One region of the Streptomyces sp. NPDC107550 genome, then DNA from elsewhere that is predicted to be linked to it. Evidence: riboswitches for the same ligand, from Rfam matches in the RefSeq annotation. Region 1 holds a riboswitch; each other region holds the start of a gene.

Region 1 (5,184 bases):
CTGGATGGAGGGGTGGAGCGGGGGCGGGGTCAGTGATCGGCCTGGTCGGCCTTGTCGACGCCGTCCCACACGTTGGAGTACCAGGGGCGGTCGGCCGCGCCCTGGTCGGTGCGGCCGGACGCGGCGGCGCGCGGGTCGGGCACCACGTACCCGGTCTCGCCCGGCTTCACCATGTGCAGCCGCTCGCGGATGCGCTGCTCGGCGTACGAGTCGTCCTGCCAGCGGGCCTTCTCGTCGCGGAGCCGGTCCACGCGCTCCTTGGCCTCCTGCTGCTGGCGCCGCAGATCGGCGATCTCGCCGCGCTGGGACACGTACTGCCTTATCGGGTACGCGAGCGCGACGACCAGTGTGCACAGGACCAGGGCGAGCAGGGCCGCGCGGCCGGTGAGCCGGGAGCGGCGGGCCTGGCGCCTGCTCTGCGAGCGGTAGACCCGCTCGGCGGTCTGCTCGCCGAGCACCCGCAGCCGCGTCGCGGTGGAGAAGCGGGCCTGGCCGCCGTCGGCGTCCCTGTCGCGAAGCTTGCCCGGCATCGCCTCTCCCGCCTCCCCTGCCTCACGTGCGTACGTCCCCGCACACGGTACGGGACCGAGTGCGGGGACGTACGTAACTACCGCCCTGTTACGGGTCAGCCCTTGAAGCGCGGGAAGGCGCTGCGGCCGGCGTAGACCGCGGCGTCGTCGAGGATCTCCTCGATGCGCAGGAGCTGGTTGTACTTGGCGACGCGCTCGGAGCGGGCCGGGGCACCGGTCTTGATCTGGCCGCAGTTGGTGGCGACGGCCAGGTCGGCGATGGTGACGTCCTCGGTCTCGCCGGAGCGGTGGGACATCATGCACTTGAAGCCGTTGCGCTGGGCCAGCTCGACGGCGTCCAGGGTCTCGGTCAGCGAGCCGATCTGGTTGACCTTGACCAGCAGGGCGTTGGCGGAGCCCTCCTCGATGCCGCGGGCGAGGCGCTCGGGGTTGGTGACGAAGAGGTCGTCGCCGACGAGCTGGACCTTGTCGCCCAGCTTGTCCGTGATGACCTTCCAGCCGGCCCAGTCGTCCTCGTACAGCGGGTCCTCGATGGAGACCAGCGGGTACGCGGAGACGAGCTCCTCGTAGTACTCGGTCATCTCGGCGGCCGAGCGGGACTTGCCCTCGAACTCGTACTTGCCGTCCTTGTAGAACTCGGAGGCGGCGACGTCGAGGGCGAGCGCGATCTGCTGGCCGGGGATGTACCCGGCCTCCTTGATCGCTTCGAGGATCAGGTCGAGCGCGGCGCGGTTCGAGTCCAGGTTCGGGGCGAAGCCGCCCTCGTCGCCGAGGCCCGTGGACAGGCCCTTGGTCTTCAGCACCTTCTTGAGGGTGTGGTAGACCTCGGCGCCCCAGCGCAGGGCCTCGGAGAAGGACTCCGCGCCGATCGGGGCGATCATGAACTCCTGGATGTCCACGTTGGAGTCGGCGTGCGACCCGCCGTTCAGGATGTTCATCATCGGCACCGGCAGGAGGTGCGCGTTCGGGCCGCCCAGGTAGCGGAACAGCGGGAGGTCGCTGGCCTCGGACGCGGCGTGCGCGACGGCGAGCGAGACGCCGAGGATGGCGTTGGCGCCGAGCGAGCCCTTGTTGTCGGTGGCGTCCAGGTCGAACATGGCCTGGTCGATCAGGCGCTGCTCGGTGGCGTCGTAGCCGACCAGCTCCGGGCCGATCTGCTCGATGACGGCGAGGACGGCCTTCTCGACGCCCTTGCCCTGGTAGCGGTTGGGGTCACCGTCGCGGAGTTCGATGGCCTCGAAGGCACCGGTGGAGGCGCCGGACGGGACGGCAGCACGGCCGGTGCTTCCGTCGTCGAGGCCGACCTCGACCTCGACCGTGGGGTTGCCTCGGGAGTCCAGGATTTCCCGGGCTACGACGACGTCGATGGACGGCACGAGCATCTCCTTCTGGGATGTGACGCGGTCTGCGGTGGGCCGTGTGTTCGGGCCCGCCTCCCCCTGAGCCTAACCGGCTCGGGAGCATCGGCCAGCCGACCGACCGTCTCGTGGACAACGCCGAGAGCGAAATGTTTCCGTGCGAAACAATTAGGCACCGTGTGCTTTCCCAGCGCCCCCAAGGGGGGTGGGCCTTCCGCCCAGGACTTCCGCCCCCACTTGTCCCGCCGGGGGTGAGCGGGCCATCTTTCGGGCGGGGGGCTGCCCCGCGTCGCCGTTTGGGGAGTCCTCCGGCGGAGGCCGCTTGCGGCTGAGGTTCGCGCAGTTCCCCGCGCCCCTGAGGAGTTACCAGGCCGAGGCCCGCTGCCCTGAACGTTTCGCGCAGTTCCCCGCGCCCCTGGGTGAGTGGGCGGTCCCGCCCGGTGGGTTCCTCGACTTTCGTCGTGGCTGGTCGCGCAGTTCCCCGCGCCCCTGGAGGGGCGACTGCGTCGCCACCTCCCCCCCCCTGGGGAGCCGGGGCGCAGGCCCGCTCCCTCAGGGGCGCGGGGAACTGCGCAACCTCAGCTACAAGCAGCCTCCGCCTGGAGAACTCCCCAGGGGCGCGGGGAACTGCGCGAGAAGCCCCACCGGCCCGCAGGTGACCACGCACGCGTAGTGCCCCGTCAGGGGCGCGGGGAACTGCGCGGCCGGCCACTCACCCGCCGGAGGCAGGACGTGGCGAACCCCCCGCCCAGGGAAGGGCAGGGGGTTCGGGGGGGGTGCTGGGGGTCCGCCGGCCTCCAGTACCTACGCGGAGCGCACCGCTTACTTCAGGTGAAGCTGCTGCCCCGGGTAGATGAGGTCAGCGTTGGAGACGATGTCACCGTTCAGCTTGAACAGCTTCTGCCAAGACGTCCCGTGCGCCTGAGCGATCTTGCTCAGCGTGTCACCGGAGACGACCTTGTACTCGCCGTCACCCTTCTTGACCGTCTTGCCGGTCGGCGTCGTGACGGTCTTGCGCTCCTGCTGCTGCGGCTGAGCCTGCGGCTTCGGCTGCTGCTGGGGCTGCTGCTGCGGCTGCGGAGCCTGACGCTGCTGCGAACGGTTGGCGGGCTGCTCGGCCTGCCGCTCCTGCTGCTGCGGCTGGGCCTGCTGCTTCGGCTGGGCCGGGGCCGGCGCGGAGTTGGACGTGGAGGCACCCGAGAGGCCCACGCCGCAGCTCGGCCAGGCGCCCTTGCCCTGGGAGGCGAGAACCTTCTCGGCGACGGCTATCTGCTGCGCCTTGGAGGCCTGGTTGGCGGTGGACGCGTAGGCGGTACCGCCGTACGCGGCCCAGGTGGAGGCCGAGAACTGGAGGCCACCGTAGTAGCCGTTGCCGGTGTTGATCGACCAGTTGCCACCGGACTCGCACTGCGCGACCTGGTCCCACTCGGAGGTGGAGGCGGCGGAGGCGTTGGTGGCGCCCATCAGCGGTACGGCGACAGCGGCGCCGGCGACACCGGCGAGCGTGGCGACACGGACGGCCTTGGACGGGCGGCGGTGCTTGCCCTTGCTGGAAAACAGCATGGAGAGATCCCCTCACCGACGCCTACGAGGTGAGCTGTCGGGTTCGGGCCAGTGAGTGCCCGGCCGCGCATCCTTGTGCGCGGCTTCACCCCAAGCCGCTCCGGCTTTCGTCCGGTGCGGCACCTACCTGGGTCCCCCGCTCCTGCCTACGGCGCTGACGCGTCGACTGTTCCCGTACGGACGTTGGCAGGATTCGGCGTGACGTCCATCGGGGCCCGCATTGGCGAGCGGTCAGACCGTAAGCAGGCGATCCGCCCGATTTCAAAGACGATCAGGCCCTTTGAGACCCATCTCTCATTCTCGCAAAAGCGGACAAAGGGCCATCAATCGGTCATGAACCGTCGTTACTTTTCACCCGATTTGAGCCCTAGATCCAGACTCTGACCAGGGAGGATGAGATCGGGGTCGGAACCGACCTCCCGCTTGTTGTGCTCGTACAGCGCGGACCACCCGCCACGGACGTCATGGGCGTCCGCGATGTCCCAGAGGTTGTCGCCGGAACGGACCGTGTACGTCTGTCCGTCGCGCCCCTCGCCGCGCGAGGCGTGACGCCCCTCACCCTCGCGGGAGGCGTCCGTGTCGTCCGCCGCGCGGTCCCCGCGGTGCCGGCCCCCGGCGGAGTCGTCGGCGGAGGCGTCGGCGCCGGGCGCGGTGGGCGCGTGCGTGGCCGAGGAGCCCGTACGGGAGGTCTCGTCCGTGCCGTCGGTGCCGTGGGCGCCCGCCTCAGCGGAGGGCGCGTCTGACGGGTCGTCGGAGGTCTGGCCCGGGGCGGAGGCGTCGGGGCGGTCCGCGTGTCTGTCGGTCCGCTTGCTGCCGGAGGAGTCGTCGGAGGGGTGCCGGGAGGCGTCGGCGGACGGCTTCGCGGACGGGCTCTGCGAGGCGTCCGCGTCGGCGTGATCCTTGTCTCCCTTGTCGGGGGAGCCGCTCGGCAGGCCCGTCGGGTCGGCGGAGCCGGAGGGCAGCAGCGGCGGCAGGCTCGCGCCCGGGTCCACGTCCGCCGAGTCGTCGCTCTTGGTGAGGCCCGCGGTGAGCGAGCAGCTCGGCCAGGCGGTCGGGCCCTTCGCGTCGAGGACCTTCTCGGCCACGGATATCTGCTGCGAGCGGCTGGCCTGGTCGGCGGTCGGGGCGTAGTCGAGGCCCCCGTACTTCTCCCACATCTCCTGGGAGAGCTGGAGGCCGCCGTAGTAGCCGTTGCCCGCGTCCAGGCTCCACTGGCCGCCCGACTCGCACTCGGCGAGCTTGTCCCAGGTGGCGGTGGTCGCGGCGGTCGCGTTCGACGCGGCGAGCAGCGGGATCGCTATGGCGCTGCCGGTGACTCCGGCGGCGACGACGAGGGCAGGGGCCTGACGGGGGCGACGGTGTCGGCCGTTCCCGGAGAGCATGCGGATGCCTTTCGCGGAGACAGTTGCTGCGCGCGACAGGTGGTACCGGTGGTGCTCGTGTCGCGGTGACTGGTGAACGTAGCGGTCTTCGAACATCCGTCACAAGTCGATGCAGCGGAGATCACGTGAAAGTCACATTCTTGACACCGCGTCAGTTCTGGTGGGGTGTGAACTCCACGGGCAGCGTGCGCAGTCCGCGCATGATGAGCCCTCCACGCCACCGCAAATCGGTCGGTTCCCCCGCAAGTCGCAGGTCCGGAAGGCGTGTCAGGAGCGTGGCGAGCGCGGTCTGTCCTTCCAGGCGGGCGAGGGGCGCGCCGAGGCAGTAGTGGATGCCGTGGCCGTAGCCGA
Region 2 (5,184 bases), on a different contig from region 1:
CGAGCCGCTGTCGCACCTCCTGAACGACATCCCGGTCCTGTCCGGGAACGGTGTCGCCAACCACTGAGGCGCCGGTTCCAGCACGATGGCGGTGACCCCCGGCCGGGGGTCACCGCCATCGTCGTGTGCGGGCGCGGTTTGTTCGTGGTTACTGGACCGAGGGCAGGGCGTTGGTGACGGGGGCGACCAGGTCGGTGGCCTGGTGCAGCTCGCTCAGCCGGTTCAGGCCGGAGAGCTGCGCGGTGGTGCTGGGCATCTGGGCGCGCTGGTCCGCGGGGACGGCGAGCGTGGAGACCGAGTCGATCGTCTCCATCGGGGAGATGGGCTTGCCGTCGAGGAGCGGGGCGGCCTGCGCGGCGGGCGCGGCGAGGGCCGAGGTGCCGGCGGCGAGCAGCAGGGCGGCGGTCAGGGCGCGTCGAGTGGAGATCATGCCGTGTCAACGAGCGGGGCCGGGCAACCGATACGGAGGACGGCCGAGCCCCACTCGTCAGGTCTACCCGGCGAACCGGCGTGCCGCGGGCACGCCACGGACCGGTGAATTGCCCCGGCGGCGGGGGCGGTCGGTGCCATCGTGGAGGGGCGCGGCCCCGCGCGGTGCGGTGAGGGGACGCGCGCGACCAGGACTGTTCACCGGGCGACCTTGGACGATCACATGGACGACAGGTGGCTGGGGCGCGAGGAGCGCGACGAGTACGTCAGCGGAGTGCGCTTCGAGGTGCCCGACGACTTCTGGCTCTGCGCGCCGGCGCGCGACGAACACGGGGAGGGGGAGTGCCCCTGGTGCGCCTCGCTCGGCGGCGCGGCCCCGGCGCCGCCCCCCGAGTGAGTGTGCGAGGACGGCCCCCGGAACTTCCGCGCCCCGCCCGTAGTTTCTACATCGCTGTAGAAACCGAACGGCGAGGAGTGAGTGACGTATGGCCCTGTGGGACCGCATCAAGGAGTCCGCGTCCACGATGCAGACGCAGCTCGTGGCGAAGAAGAACGACCTGAAGTCCGGGGCGTTCCGGGACGCCTCCATGGCGATGTGCGCCCTGGTCGCCGCCGCCGACGGCACGGTCGACCCGGCCGAGCGGCGCCGCGTCGCGCAGCTGATCACGAGCAACGAGGTGCTCCAGAACTTCCCCGGCGACGACCTCCAGCGGCGCTTCGAGGCCAACCTCGACAAGCTCGTCGCCGACTTCGACTTCGGCAAGGTCACCGTCCTCCAGGAGATCGCCAAGGCGAAGAAGAAGGAGAACGAGGCGCGGGCCGTCATCCAGATCGGCATCGTCATCGGCGGCGCCGACGGCGACTTCGACGCCACCGAGCGGGCCGTCGTGCGCGAGGCGTGCCTGATGCTGGGCCTCGCGCCGCACGAGTTCGACCTGTAGGACCCGCCCCGCGCGGGCCGCGCGGGAACCGATTGGCTTTCTGCTCCCCACATGCGTACTGTTGGGTTCACCGACGCGGGGTGGAGCAGCTCGGTAGCTCGCTGGGCTCATAACCCAGAGGTCGCAGGTTCAAATCCTGTCCCCGCTACTGAAGGACCGGGCCGGAATCCGATGAGGATTCCGGCCCGGTCTCTTTTCTGTCTCCGGCCCTCTCGCCGAGGCCCGTCGCCCTCGTCCGGCCCAGGCCCCCGCTCACCCGTACGGGTCACAGCGGTCGCCGGTGCGGGCGCGCGCGGGAACCCTTGGTGAGACGCCAAGAACCAGGCGCTGGACGCGGCAGGAGACGAGCGGTGGGGCAGCGAGGAGGACGGCACGCACACGCGTCGGAGGACCACACCACGCGTGCCTTCCTGCGGCTCCTGCCGGTCCTGCTGATCGCGGGCGGCGCGCTGTACGAGTACACGACCCCCGCCGGATTCGCGGGCTCGCCCCTGTTCAGCGCGGCGCCGCTGGTCGTCGCGCCGTTCTTCTCGCTGGGGGCGACCATCCTCGCGGGCGTCACGTCCATCGCCGCGATCTTCGCCGTGCACCTGCGGTTCTCCGCGCTGTTCGACACGGACGTCTACACGGAGATGGCGACCGTGGCGACCGTGTGTGTGCTGGCCTGCCTCATCAACAGGATCGTGCGCCGGGGCAGCGAGCAGCTCGCGTCCGCCCGCCGGATCGCGGAGGCGGCGCAACTCGCGGTGTTGCCGGAGCCGGCGGGGCGGATCGGGGGCCTCGCCATCGCCGCGCGGTACGAGGCGGCCCAGGCGGGCGCGTTCATCGGCGGCGACCTCTACGCCGTACAGGACACGCCGCACGGGGTCCGGATCATCGTCGGGGACGTGCGGGGCAAGGGCATGGGCGCGGTCGCCGCCGTCGCCGTCGTCATCGGGGCGTTCCGGGAGGCGGCCGAGCAGGAGGGCACCCTGGAGGCGGTCGCCCAGCGCCTGGAGCGGGCGCTGGCCCGGGAGGGCGTCAGACGCCGGGGCATCGACGACTTCGAGGGGTTCACGACGGCCGTCCTCGCCGAGTTCCCGCCGGGCGCGGCCCGGGTCCGCGTCCTCAACCGGGGGCACCCCGAGCCCATCGTCCTGCACGGCGACGGCACCGTACGGGTCGTCGGACCGGACGAGGCGGCGCTCCCGCTCGGCATGAGCGAACTGGGCACCTGGCCCGACCACGCCACCGAGGCCGACTTCCCGCCCGCCGCCACACTCCTGCTGTACACCGACGGGCTGTCCGAGGCGCGGGACGCGCGCGGCGTCTTCTACGACCCCGCCGCCCGGCTCGCAGGACGCGTCTTCCCCGGCCCCGACCATCTGCTCGCCACGCTCGTGGAAGAGGTCCGCGAGCACACCGGGGGCGGCGCGAGCGACGACATGGCGCTGCTCGCCGTACGCCGGCCCTGATGCCCGACTCGGTGGGCCCGGGCCAGGGTGACAGGGGGTGACCGGGCGACGCCTCACCGCATAACAATTGACACTCCGTCAGTTCCATGTGAAGGGCCGGTGCGCGGTGACGTACGGTCAACTCGCCCGTATCCGCCCACGCGTGCCCCGATAAGTCCTGGCCAGAGTCGTGAACGATCAGTGGGAACGGCTTGGAATTACTGTCGGCTGTCTATTAACGTTCGATAACGCAGCGCGGTCGTCCCAGCCGTCACCAGAGACGGCTCCGCGCGCACGCGCTTAATCCCGCAAGGGAGCCGGGGAACCACCAACTTGGGGTGAATCGGGCATCCACGATGCCGGTAGGAGACCTTCCTGCTCCGAACCCGTCAGCTAACCCGGTAGGCGAGAAGGAAGGAAAGGAGCGCGCCCCCGTGGCGTCCAACCGGCCTGCCCCCGAGTTCTCCTACCCGCCGAGCGACGACGAACTCGGCGCCCCCCGCGAGAGCTGGGAGGAGTGGAACCCCACCGAGGAGAGCGTCCGCCCCGTCCGCGGCCGGCACCGCGTGGCCCGCCAGCGCGGCGGCCTCGCCCGTAGTTCCACGGTCCTCGGCGTCGGCGTCATCGCCGCCGTCGGCGCGGGCGGCATCGCCACCGCGCAGGGCGGCAAGCCCGCCGTCCGGATATCCATGCCCGACCTGAGCGCCGTCAAGGACTCGCTGCCCGAGGCCAAGTCGCTGCCCGGCGTCGGCGCCCTCATCTCCCACGACTCCGGCGACGACACAGCCCCGGCAGGCGCCGAAGCCGCCCCGCTCACCGCGATGAGCGGGGGCGCCCAGGGCGACGCGGGCGAGGCCCTGCGCGCCCGCATCATGCAGCAGGCCGAGACGCAGCAGGACGCCGCCGACAGCGCCGCCCAGCGCGCCGCCGAGGAGGCCGCCGCGAAGAAGGCCGCCGAAGAGGCCGCCCAGAAGAAGGAGGCGGCCGACAAGAAGGCCGCCGACGCGAAGGAGAAGGCCGAGGCGAAGGCCAAGGAGGAGGCCCGCCGCAAGGCCGAGGCCGAGCGTCTCGCCAAGCTCGCCAAGAGCTTCCGCCTCCCCGTCGCCTCGTACACGCTCACCGGCACCTTCGGGCAGCCCGGCGCCATGTGGTCCTCCGGCTACCACACGGGCCTGGACTTCGCCGCCTCCACCGGTACCCCGATCATGGCCATCCACTCCGGCACCATCACGGAGGCCGGCTGGGCGGGCGCGTACGGCTACCGCACGGTCCTCACCCTCGACGACGGCACCGAGCTGTGGTTCTGCCACCAGTCCTCGATGAACGTCAGCGTCGGCCAGAAGGTCAGCACCGGCGACGTCATCGGCCGCGTCGGCGCCACGGGCAACGTGACCGGCGCCCACCTCCACCTGGAGGTGCACCCCGGCGGGCAGGCCACCGGCATCGACCCGGCGGCCTGGCTGCGCGGCAAGGGCCTCACGCTCTGACGGTCCCGGAGCCCCGGCCCCTCCAGTCCCTGCGGCCCCTTCAGTCCGTACGGTCCCTTCATTCCGTACGGTCCCCGCGGTCCGTCCGGCTTCTGTGACCCCGGCGGTCCTGGCGGCAACCCCCCGACGCCAGGGCCGCCGGTTTTGCCCGTCCTTGATCCGCCAGGGGCGCCCGCGCCGGAATACGGCCCACGGCACGGGTGTTGACGCAGAGCATGACTTCTTCCGTTCTTCGTCAGCTCGGCTCCTCCGACCTGGAGGTCTTCCCGCTCGCCCTCGGGGGGAACGTCTTCGGCTGGACCGCCGACGAGCCCACCTCCTTCGACGTCCTCGACGCCTACACCGCCGCCGGCGGCAACTTCGTGGACACCGCCGACGTCTACTCGGCCTGGATCGAAGGCAACAAGGGCGGTGAGTCGGAGACCGTCATCGGCAACTGGCTGGCCCGCCGAGGCCGCCGCGACGACGTCGTCATCGCCACCAAGGTCAGCCAGCACCCCGAGTACCAGGGCCTGAGCGCCGACAACATCAAGGCCGCCGCCGACGCCTCCCTGCGCCGCCTGCGCACCGACCACATCGACCTGTACTACACGCACTTCGACCAGCCCGAGACGCCCGTCGAGGAGATCATCGGCGCGCTCGACGAGCTGGTGCGGGCGGGCAAGGTCCGGCACATCGCCGCCTCCAACATCTCGCCCGAGCGGCTCCAGGAGTCCCTCGACTTCTCCGACCGCGAGGGCCTCGCCCGCTACGTCGCCCTCCAGCCGCACTACAACCTCGTCTCCCGCGACACCTACGAGGGCCGCCTCCAGGACGTCGCCTCCCGCGCCGGGCTCGGCGCCGTGCCGTACTTCGCGCTCGCCGCCGGCTTCCTCACCGGCAAGTACCGCCCCG
Region 3 (5,184 bases), on a different contig from region 1:
CGTGGACGTGCCCGTACGCCGCTTCGGCATCCCCGAGCAGTTCCTCGCCCACGCCAGACGCGGCGAGGTCCTCGCCGACATCGGCCTGACCCCCGTGGAGATCGCGGGCCGTGTCGCGGAGTCCGTCAGGCCCCAGGAGCGCCAAGCCCGCAAGGAGAACGACGCATGACCAAGGAGTTCGACCTCGGTACGCTGCTCGCCGAGCGCGGCGCCGAACGGTACGAGCTGCACGCCAAGTACCTCAACCACCAGCTCCCGAAGATGCTCCACACCATCGGCTTCGACAAGGTGTACGAGCGTGCCGAGGGCGCGCACTTCTGGGACGCCGAGGGCCACGACTACCTCGACATGCTCGCCGGGTTCGGCGTCATGGGCCTCGGCCGCCACCACCCGGTCGTCCGCAAGGCGCTGCACGACGTGCTCGACGCCTCCCTCGCCGACCTCACCCGCTTCGACTGCCAGCCGCTGCCCGGCCTGCTCGCCGAGAAGCTGATCGCCCACAGCCCGCACCTGGACCGCGTGTTCTTCGGCAACAGCGGCACCGAGGCCGTCGAGACCGCCCTCAAGTTCGCCCGGTACGCCACCGGCAGGCCCCGCGTCCTGTACTGCGCGCACGCCTTCCACGGCCTGACCACCGGCTCCCTGTCGGTCAACGGCGAGGACGGTTTCCGCGACGGGTTCGCCCCGCTGCTGCCGGACACCGCCGTCCCGCTCGGCGATCTCGACGCCCTGGCACGGGAGTTGAAGAAGGGCGACGTCGCCGCCCTGATCGTCGAGCCGATCCAGGGCAAGGGCGTCCACGAGGCGCCGCCCGGCTATCTGCGGGCCGCGCAGGACCTCCTGCACCGGCACAAGGCGCTGCTGATCGCGGACGAGGTGCAGACCGGCCTCGGCCGCACCGGCGACTTCTACGCCTACCAGCACGAGGAGGGCGTCGAGCCGGACCTCGTCTGTGTGGCGAAGGCGCTGTCCGGCGGGTACGTGCCGGTCGGCGCCACGCTCGGCAAGGACTGGATCTTCAAGAAGGTCTACTCCTCGATGGACCGCGTCCTCGTGCACTCGGCCAGCTTCGGCTCCAACGCCCAGGCCATGGCCGCCGGGCTCGCCGTCCTCACGGTCATGGAGGACGACCAGATCGTCGCCAACGCCCGCGCCATGGGCGACCTCCTCAAGTCCCGGCTGAGCGAACTCGTCGACCGGTACGAGCTGTTGAGCGAGATCCGGGGCCGGGGCCTGATGATCGGCATCGAGTTCGGCCGCCCCCGGTCGCTCAAGCTGCGCAGCCGCTGGACCATGCTCCAGGTCGCCCGCAAGGGCCTGTTCGCGCAGATGGTCGTGGTGCCGCTGCTCCAGAAGCACCGAATTCTCACGCAGGTCTCGGGCGACCACCTCGAAGTCATCAAGCTGATCCCGCCGCTCGTGGTCGACGAGAGCGACGTGGACCGCTTCGTGGAGGCGTTCACCGCCGTCATGGACGACGCGCACAGCGGCGGCGGACTGATGTGGGACTTCAGCAAGACGCTGATCAAGCAGGCCGTCGCCAACCGCTGAGGCATCAAGCAGGCCGTCGCCAACCGCTGAGGCTTTTGCCTCACAGGCAAGAAAGTTGCCCCGGAGGCAGGGCTCTGGCTGAATCGACAGTATGAGCCCTGCCCTCCCGGAGGAGGCTCCGGAACCTCCGGAGCTGCCCGCCGTCGCGCCCCAGCTCCGCGCCCTGCGCCGCCGCGCCGCCCTCACCCTGGAGGCCGCCGCCCGCGCCGCCGGTCTGTCGCCGGCCCATCTGTCCCGCCTGGAGACCGGCCAGCGCCAGCCCTCGCTGCCGATGCTGCTCGCGCTCGCCCGTACCTACGGTACGACGGTCTCCGAACTGCTGGGCGAGACCCCCGCCGACCGGGACGCCGTCGTGCGCGCCCGCTCCATGGAGCCCACCGAGGCCGGCGGCTGGACCTACTTCCAGGCCGGCGCCCCCGGCCGCGGCATGCAGGCGCTGCGCGTCCACGTACCCCATGGCTCGCAGGGCGACATCGTGCGCGTCCACCCGGGCGAGGAGTGGCTGTACGTCCTCAAGGGGCGGCTGCGGCTGCGCCTCGGGGACACCGCGTACCGGCTGGACGCGGGGGACAGCGCCCACTTCGACTCGCTCACCCCGCACCGGATCGCCGCGGCGGACCAGGGCGGGGCCGAGCTTCTGTTCGTCCACACGCTGTTGCAGAGCCCGACGGCCGCCCTGTGTCTCGGGCCGGCCGCGGGACCGATCCGAGAGGTCTGACATGAGCGACGCACGGCGGCCCGGTGGCCGCAACATCGAGGACAAGCTGCCGCGCGGTCTGTGGGTGCGGCTCGTCGTCTATGTCTTCGCGGGCCACGCGCTCGCCGCGTTCATCTATCTGCTGTTCACGCTCGGCGGCGGCGAGTAGCCCGCGGGCCGGTCAGTCGAGCAGGCGCTCGCGCAGCCGCTCGCGGGTGGCGGGGGAGAGGCCGAGGCCCTTCTCGAAGTAGGCGTCCGTGCCGCCCCAGGTCTCCTCGATGGTCTCGAACGCGGCCCCGAGGTACTCGGTACGGGCGTCGAACAGGGGGTCGAGCAGCTCCATGACCTCGGGGGAGTGGGCGTCAACGCCGGTGGCACTGCGGCGGATCTTGTAGCGGCGGTGCTTCTCGCTCGACTTCAGGTAGTCCGCCTCGATGGCGTCCCGCTCGACGCCGACCGCGAGCAGCGTCACCGCGATCGAGAGTCCGGCGCGGTCCTTGCCCGCCGCGCAGTGCATCAGCGCCGGGACGCTGTCCTCGGCGAGCGCGTGCAGGACGCGGCTGTGCTCGGCGGTGCGGTGGGCGATCATCGTGCGGTACGAGGTGATCATGCGGTGCGCGGCGCGGCCCTCGGAGAGCAGGGCACGCAGCTGCTCGGTGTCGCCGTCGCGGACCATCTGCCAGAACTCGGCGCCGTCGGCCGGGTCGGACAGCGGCAGGTTCACGTTGCGCACGCCCGGGAGTTCCACGTCGGCGCCTTCGAGGCGCTGGTCGGCGGCGTTGCGGAAGTCGAAGACCGTGTGCAGGCCGAGCCCGGCGAGGAACGCGGCGTCCTCGGGCGTGGCATGCGCGAGATGGCCGCTGCGGAAGAGCACGCCGGGGCGCAGACGCCGGCCGTCCACGGTGGGGAGGCCGCCGACATCGCGGAAGTTGCGCACTCCGGTCAGCTCGGGCTCGGTGGACGGGGCGTGCTGCGTCACGGGGGCTCCTCCCGGTCGGACACCGGCCGGCGCGGCTCGCCGGCGGGCGCGTTGTTGACGATACGACATGGGTTCCCGGGGCAACCATCCGTCTGAAGTGCCCTATTTGCCCTGAACTGTCAGGGAATGTACGGACGTTGTGGGACCCTCGTGAGCAGGCTCATACCCGTGACGGTGTGTGGCGGCGGCCCCGGAATTCGCTGCACTCAATTCCCGGTGATTTCGCGCCGCAAAGCAAAAGCCCTTGACGCAGGGTGACACGGTGAACTCCGTAATGATCAAGAAATGCCCCGGCCTTTCCAATTCCTCGCTTGTGGCCGCTGTCGGCACTCCTTTACGGTCCGAGTCATTCCGGTCGGAACGCCTAGTCCTGCCGCCGCCCGGAACTCCGAACCACGACACCCGTGACGGCAGGAGCGGGGGACCCACAGGCAGTACGCCGCCGGGGAACTCCCCCATGCGGCTAGGGGTGAAGCCGGTTCCACCGCGTGGCACCGGCCGGGCATCTCCAGCCCGAACCCGACAGCTCACCTCGTAGGCGACGGAGAGGAAAACCCGCATGTTCGCACAGGGAAAGCACCGCCGCCCCAAGAACCTCCGTATCGGCCGCGCCGCCGCACTCGCCACCGTCGGCGGTGCCGCGCTCGCGCTGCCCCTGATCGGCGCGACCGGCGCCCAGGCCGCCACCGCCCCGACCTACACGGTCAAGGCCGGTGACACGCTCTCCAAGATCGCCTCGGCGCAGCACGTCGACGGCGGCTGGAAGAAGCTGTACGAGGACAACAAGTCCGTCATCGGCGGCAACGCCGACCTGATCGAGGTCGGCGCCAAGCTCACCCTCGCGGGCGGCGGCGCCGCGCAGACCTCCGCGAACCCGGCGAGCACCCCCGCCAAGCCGGCCGCCTCCACCGGCGGCTTCGTCAAGCCCGTCGACGGCGCCGAGGGCACCCCGTACCACCAGAACGGCCCGATGTGGTCCAGCGGCTACCACACCGGCACCGACTTTGTCGTGCCCACCGGTACGCCCATCAAGGCCGTCGGCCCGGGCACCGTCGTCTCCGCCGGTGACGGCGGCGCGTACGGCAACCAGGTCGTCATCCAGCACGCCGACGGCCACTACTCGCAGTACGCCCACCTGTCCTCCCTCGGCGTCTCCGCCGGACAGAGCGTCAGCGCCGGCCAGCAGATCGGCCTCTCCGGCGCCACCGGCAACGTGACCGGCCCGCACCTGCACTTCGAGATCCGTACGTCCCCGAACTACGGCTCCGACGTCGACCCGGTCGCGTACCTGCGCGCCCACGGCGTCTCGCTCTGACGCCCGCTCCCGCGCGACACGCGTGATCCACTCGGCACCCCGGGATATTCCCGGGGTGCCGAGTGGGTTAAATCACCCCACGTCAACCCCTACCTACGATGGCGTAGGTCACAGGCCAGGGTGAAAGATGTGTGGTCGTGGCAAACGAATCGAGATCATTCAGCGGGCGCACGATTCGGTCCTACGCGGCGGTGGGGGACAGCTTCACCGAAGGCGTCGGGGACCCCGGGCCGGACGGCACCTTCGTGGGCTGGGCCGACCGGCTGGCCGTCCTCCTGGACGACCGCGCGCCCGAGGACACCTTCCAGTACGCGAACCTCGCGGTGCGCGGCAAGCTCCTCGACCAGATCGTCGAGGACCAGCTCCCGCGCGCCATGGAACTCGCCCCCGACCTCGTGACCCTGGTCGCGGGCGGCAACGACATCATCCGGCCCGGCACCGACCCCGACGACGTCGCCGAGCGGTTCGAGAAGGCCGTCGCGCGGCTCAGCGAGGCCGCCGGGACCGTCATGGTCGCCACCGGCTTCGACACGCGGGACGTCGCCGTCCTCAAGCACCTGCGCGGCAAGATCGCCACGTACAACATGCATGTGCGCGCCATCGCCGACCGCTACGGCTGCCCCGTCCTCGACCTGTGGTCGC
Region 4 (5,184 bases), on a different contig from region 1:
GCTGGAGGCCGACCGCATGGGGTCGCTGCTGGCCGCCCTCGACGAGGAGTCGATGGAGAACCAGCGGGACGTCGTCAAGAACGAGCGCCGCCAGCGCTACGACAACGTGCCCTACGGCACCGCCTTCGAGAAGCTGACCGCCCTCATGTACCCCGAGGGCCACCCTTACCACCACACGCCCATCGGCTCCATGGCCGACCTGGACGCCGCCACCCTGGAGGACGCGCGGAACTTCTTCCGCACGTACTACGCGCCGAACAACGCGGTGCTCTCCGTCGTCGGCGACATCGACCCCGAGCAGACGCTCGCCTGGGTCGAGAAGTACTTCGGCTCCATCCCCGGCCACGACGGCAAGGACGCCCCGCGCGACGGCTCCCTGCCGGACGTGATCGGAGGTCAGGTGCGCGAGGTCGTCGAGGAGGAGGTGCCGGCGCGCGCCCTCATGGCCGCCTACCGGCTCCCGCAGGACGGCACGCGCGCGTGCGACGCCGCCGATCTCGCCCTCACCGTCCTCGGCGGCGGCGAGTCCTCCCGCCTGTACAACCGCCTCGTGCGGCGCGACCGTACCGCCGTCGCCGCCGGTTTCGGCCTGCTGCGCCTCGCGGGCGCGCCCTCGCTCGGCTGGCTCGACGTGAAGACCTCCGGCGATGTCGAGGTGCCCGTCATCGAGGCCGCCGTCGACGAGGAGCTGGCCCGGTTCGCCGAGCAGGGGCCGACGCCGGAGGAGATGGAGCGCGCGCAGGCCCAGTTGGAGCGCGAGTGGCTGGACCGGCTCGGCACGGTCGCGGGCCGCGCCGACGAACTGTGCCGCTACGCGGTCCTGTTCGGCGACCCGCAGCTCGCCCTGACCGCCGTGCAGCGCGTCCTGGACGTGACCGCCGAGGAGGTCCAGGAGGTCGCCAAGGCCCGCCTGCGCCCCGACAACCGCGCGGTCCTCGTGTACGAGCCCACCGCCCCCGCCGGTTCCGAAGACGAGAGCGACGACAGCGACGAGGAGGCGGGCCGGTGACCGAGCAGCTCGCAAGCATGGAGTTCCACCCGCAGCCGCAGGCCGGCGCCCCCAAGCCGTGGGCGTTCCCGGCGCCCGAGCGCGGGTCCCTCGGCAACGGCCTGACGGTGCTGCGCTGCCACCGGCCCGGCCAGCAGGTCGTCGCCGTCGAGATCAACCTGGCGGCGCCGCTCGACGCCGAGCCCGCCGGCCTGGACGGCGTCGCCACGATCATGGCGCGCGCCTTCTCCGAGGGCACCGACAAGCACTCCGCCGAGGAGTTCGCCGCCGAGCTGGAGCGCTGCGGCGCCACGCTCGACGCGCACGCCGACCACCCCGGCGTCCGTGTCTCCCTGGAGGTGCCGGTCTCCCGGCTGGCCAAGGCGCTCGGCCTGCTCGCCGACGCGCTGCGGGCGCCCGCCTTCGCCGACAGCGAGATCGAGCGGCTCGTACGCAACCGCCTCGACGAGATCCCGCACGAGAGCGCCAACCCGGCCCGCCGTGCCGCCAAGGAGCTCTCCCGCCAGCTCTTCCCGGCGACCTCGCGCATGTCGCGCCCGCGCCAGGGCACCGAGGAGACCGTCGGCGCGATCGACGCGGCGGCCGTCCGCGCCTTCTACGAGAAGCACGTACGCCCCGCCACCGCCACGGCCGTCGTGGTGGGCGACCTGACGGACGTGGACCTCGACGCCCTGCTCGCCGACACGCTCGGCGCGTGGACCGGCGACACCGCGCAGCCGCTCGCCGCCCCGCCGGTCACCGCCGACGACCGCGGCCGGGTCGTCATCGTGGACCGGCCCGGCGCCGTGCAGACGCAACTGCTCATCGGCCGCGTCGGGCCCGACAAGCACGACCAGGTGTGGCCGGCGCAGATCCTCGGCACGTACTGCCTGGGCGGCACCCTGACGTCCCGTCTCGACCGTGTGCTGCGCGAGGAGAAGGGCTACACGTACGGTGTGCGCTCCTTCGCGCAGGTGCTGCGGTCCACGGCCGACGGCACGGGCGCGGCGATGCTGGCGATCAGCGGCTCGGTGGACACGCCGAACACGGGCCCGGCGCTCGCCGACCTGTGGACGGTGCTGCGCACGCTGGCCGCCGAGGGGCTGACCGAGGCGGAGCGCGACACCGCCGTGCAGAACCTCGTCGGCGTCGCCCCGCTGAAGTTCGAGACGGCGGCCGCGGTCGCCGCCACGCTCGCCGACCAGGTCGAGCAGGAGCTTCCGGACGACTTCCAGGGCCACCTGTACCAGCGGCTCGCCGAGACGGGCACGGTGGAGGCCACCGCGGCCGTCGTGAGCGCGTTCCCGGCGGACCGGCTGGTGACGATCCTCGTGGGCGACGCCGCGAGCATCGAGGCGCCCGTCAGGGAGCTCGGCATCGGCGACGTGAGCGTCGTCGCGGGCTGAGCCGTCGCGCCACGCGCGCGTACGAGCAAGACGAGCGTCTGGAGCGCCAGAAACGTCAGGAGCGCCAGGGAGCCCCGGTGGTCACCGCGACCGCCGGGGCTCCTTCTGTCGCGTGGGGCTGAACCGTCTCGTGGGGTGGGACCGATCCGGCGCGTGGGACCGATCACGTCCGGCCGTACCCCCTATCGGATCACGTATGTCCGTTTTGATGGGGAGGTTGCCTGTCTGCTCTGTGGCATGCGCGACAAAAACAGCGATCTGTTTGTTGCGGGAACGGTGGCCCGCTTAGCGTCGGTCCGGCTGTTCGGCCAGACCCACGTCGCGCCCGCGACACCGGACAGTCATCGCCGAGTCCCCCTACGGCGCGAGCCAGGGGAGCCGGGGACCCATCGCAGTCCCTGGGGTGAATCGGGCGCGCTTCCCGCGAGGGGAGGGCCCCGTAGGAGACCTTCCTGCTCCGAACCCGTCAGCTAACCCGGTAGGCGAGAGGGAAGGAAAGGAACAAGCCCCTTCATGGCGTTCACCCGTGCCACCGGGAAGCATCGTCGTCCCAGCCGCCTCACCCGTACGACCGCCAAGGTCGCCGGTGTCGCCGCGCTCACCACGACCGGTGTCGTCGCGGGCCTCGCGGCCCCCGCCCTCGCCGCCGACGCCGCGGCCCCGGCCGAGCAGAACGGACTGACGCAGGCCGTCGCCATCGGCGACTCGCTCGCCGCCCAGATCGACGCCCAGGCCACCGCGCAGAAGAAGGCCGCCGACGAGGCCGCCGCCAAGAAGCGCGCCGAGGCCGAGGCCAAGAAGCGTGCCGAGGAGGCCAAGCGCAAGGCGGAAGAGGCCAAGCGCAAGGCCGAGGAGAAGGCGAAGCAGGAGCGCGAGGCCAAGGAGCGTGCCGCCCGCGACGCCGAGCGCAAGCGCCTGAACGCCTATGTGCCGCCCATCGCCGGCTCGTACGTGTCCACCGCCTACAAGGCGAGCAGCGGCCTGTGGTCCTCCGGCAGCCACACCGGTATCGACTTCCACGCCGCGTCCGGGACGAGCGTCCACGCGGTCGGCGCGGGCACGGTCGTCGAGGCCGGCTGGGGCGGTGCGTACGGCAACAACATCGTGATCAAGATGAATGACGGTACGTACACCCAGTACGGTCACCTGTCGTCCATCGGGGTCTCCGTCGGCCAGTCCGTCACCCCGGGCCAGCAGATCGGCCTGTCCGGCTCCACCGGCAACACCACGGGCCCGCACCTGCACTTCGAGGCCCGCACCTCGCCCGACTACGGCTCGGACATCGACCCCCTCGCGTACCTGCGCGCTCACGGCGTCAACGTCTGACCCCGGACCCGGACCCGGACCCGGACCCGGACCCGGACCCCGGTCCCCGCGCCTGAAGCGGCGTCACGACAGCCCCGGCTCCCCGCGAGCCGGGGCTGTCGCCGTATGCGGACGCCTGCCCCACGCGCGCGTAGCGGGCCGGTTTCTCCCGCCTGATTTCACCCCGCCAGGTATTCAGTGTCCCAAAAATGACCCCCGGCCGCCGCCTTCCGCCGGAATTCCGAGAATGGTGGAATAGAGTCGTCGGGCCGGTGCGCGGAAGAAGCGGACGCGCTTCGGCGCGGCGGAAATCGAGCGCGTTTTCGCGCGGGTCCAGGCGGAGGTTCGGGTCATGCGCATTCCCGCGCACTCGGTATGCACGGCGATCCGCGACGACATCGTCGCGGGAGTCTACGAGCGCGGCGGCAGACTCACCGAGGAGGTACTGGCGCGGCGCTACGGAGTCTCGCGCGTCCCGGTGCGTGAGGCGCTGCGCACCCTGGAGGCCGAGGGATTCGTCGTCACGCGCCGGCACGCGGGCGCGTGCGTGGCCGAACCGAGCGAGCGGGAGGCCGCCGACCTGCTGGAGATGCGCGCCCTGCTGGAGCCCCTCTGCGCGGCCCGCGCGGCCCAGCGCCGCACCGACGCCCACCTCAAGGTGCTGCACGGCCTCGTCAGGCTCGGTCAGGAGCGCGCCCGGCACGGTGGCGGCCAGGAGTTGGAGGCCCTGAGCGCCTGGTTCCAGGAGACGCTCGTCCAGGCGTGCGGCAGCCCGGGCCTGATCGCCGTGCTGACCCAGCTCCGGCACAAGATCGAGTGGATGTACGCGGTCGAGGCGCCGGAGCGGCCCGCCGACACCTGGGCCGAGCGCGGCGCCCTCGTCGACGCCGTGACCCGCAGGGACGCCACACGCGCCCGCGCGCTGGCGGCCCGCCACGCCGAACGGGTGACGGGCGCGCACCGACTCCGCATCCCTCGTCCGAGCGAACGTGTGAGGGCTTCGCAACATGCCGTCAACACGCCCCGGCTCCAGCATTAACAAAGGGACCGTATACAAGCTGTACGAGAAAGCGTCGGTATTCTCCGCGAGGCACTGTCGTGAGTTCCCTGACTTACCGGTCGGTGTTCTCTTTGATGCGGCCTGACGGGAAAGGGTCGAGTGGCGGGAGAGCGGGAATTTCTGCTATTCCTGCGCGTTCGGTTTCTGTGGTCCGTCAGCATGGAAGAAATGCTCCGCCGTCAGCAGTCCCGTACGCGAAGACCCTCACGGCTCGAACGCGTAGACGCCCGCACGCGCGAACGGCGGAGCCGCGCCTCCCCGAAGGGGTCGCGCGGCTCCGCCGTGATGCCGGGACGACTGCCGGCCTGGCCCCCGGAAGGGGCAGGGCGTCAGACGGTCTCGGGAAGCTCCTCAAGGCCCTCGGAGACCAGCTTGGCCAGACGGTCGAGGGCGGCGTCCGCGCCCTCGGCGTCCGAGGCCAGGAC

Evidence for each region. Region 1 has a riboswitch for cyclic di-AMP ahead of ACZ7LY_RS27555 (transglycosylase family protein). Riboswitches for the same ligand answer to the same signal wherever they lie in the genome.
Region 2: another riboswitch for cyclic di-AMP. It lies ahead of ACZ7LY_RS09065 (M23 family metallopeptidase); the one in region 1 lies ahead of ACZ7LY_RS27555 (transglycosylase family protein).
Region 3: another riboswitch for cyclic di-AMP. It lies ahead of ACZ7LY_RS31760 (M23 family metallopeptidase); the one in region 1 lies ahead of ACZ7LY_RS27555 (transglycosylase family protein).
Region 4: another riboswitch for cyclic di-AMP. It lies ahead of ACZ7LY_RS01815 (M23 family metallopeptidase); the one in region 1 lies ahead of ACZ7LY_RS27555 (transglycosylase family protein).

What each region holds. Positions count from the first base shown of each region.
Region 1 is NZ_JBVKBC010000028.1:15,631-20,814, reverse strand. Features, by position in the region: gene ACZ7LY_RS27565 (FtsB family cell division protein) at 30-530, opposite strand; gene eno (phosphopyruvate hydratase) at 626-1,912, opposite strand; gene ACZ7LY_RS27555 (transglycosylase family protein) at 2,711-3,451, opposite strand; cyclic di-AMP (ydaO/yuaA leader) riboswitch at 3,456-3,615, opposite strand; gene ACZ7LY_RS27550 (transglycosylase family protein) at 3,796-4,833, opposite strand; gene ACZ7LY_RS27545 (cytochrome P450 family protein) at 4,985-5,184, opposite strand, start outside.
Region 2 is NZ_JBVKBC010000005.1:21,524-26,707, reverse strand. Features, by position in the region: gene ACZ7LY_RS09095 (rodlin) at 1-67, shown strand, start outside; gene ACZ7LY_RS09090 (hypothetical protein) at 149-430, opposite strand; gene ACZ7LY_RS09085 (hypothetical protein) at 653-826, shown strand; gene ACZ7LY_RS09080 (tellurite resistance TerB family protein) at 915-1,370, shown strand; tRNA gene ACZ7LY_RS09075 (tRNA-Met) at 1,445-1,518, shown strand; gene ACZ7LY_RS09070 (PP2C family protein-serine/threonine phosphatase) at 1,721-2,824, shown strand; cyclic di-AMP (ydaO/yuaA leader) riboswitch at 3,091-3,226, shown strand; gene ACZ7LY_RS09065 (M23 family metallopeptidase) at 3,238-4,290, shown strand; gene ACZ7LY_RS09060 (aldo/keto reductase) at 4,506-5,184, shown strand, end outside.
Region 3 is NZ_JBVKBC010000041.1:47,544-52,727, reverse strand. Features, by position in the region: gene dxs (1-deoxy-D-xylulose-5-phosphate synthase) at 1-169, shown strand, start outside; gene ACZ7LY_RS31780 (aspartate aminotransferase family protein) at 166-1,551, shown strand; gene ACZ7LY_RS31775 (helix-turn-helix domain-containing protein) at 1,643-2,269, shown strand; gene ACZ7LY_RS31770 (DUF6126 family protein) at 2,271-2,417, shown strand; gene ACZ7LY_RS31765 (tyrosine-protein phosphatase) at 2,430-3,227, opposite strand; cyclic di-AMP (ydaO/yuaA leader) riboswitch at 3,611-3,781, shown strand; gene ACZ7LY_RS31760 (M23 family metallopeptidase) at 3,787-4,542, shown strand; gene ACZ7LY_RS31755 (SGNH/GDSL hydrolase family protein) at 4,680-5,184, shown strand, end outside.
Region 4 is NZ_JBVKBC010000001.1:423,344-428,527, reverse strand. Features, by position in the region: gene ACZ7LY_RS01825 (M16 family metallopeptidase) at 1-1,009, shown strand, start outside; gene ACZ7LY_RS01820 (M16 family metallopeptidase) at 1,027-2,394, shown strand; cyclic di-AMP (ydaO/yuaA leader) riboswitch at 2,730-2,894, shown strand; gene ACZ7LY_RS01815 (M23 family metallopeptidase) at 2,908-3,720, shown strand; gene ACZ7LY_RS01810 (GntR family transcriptional regulator) at 4,052-4,738, shown strand; gene ACZ7LY_RS01805 (HPr family phosphocarrier protein) at 5,089-5,184, opposite strand, start outside.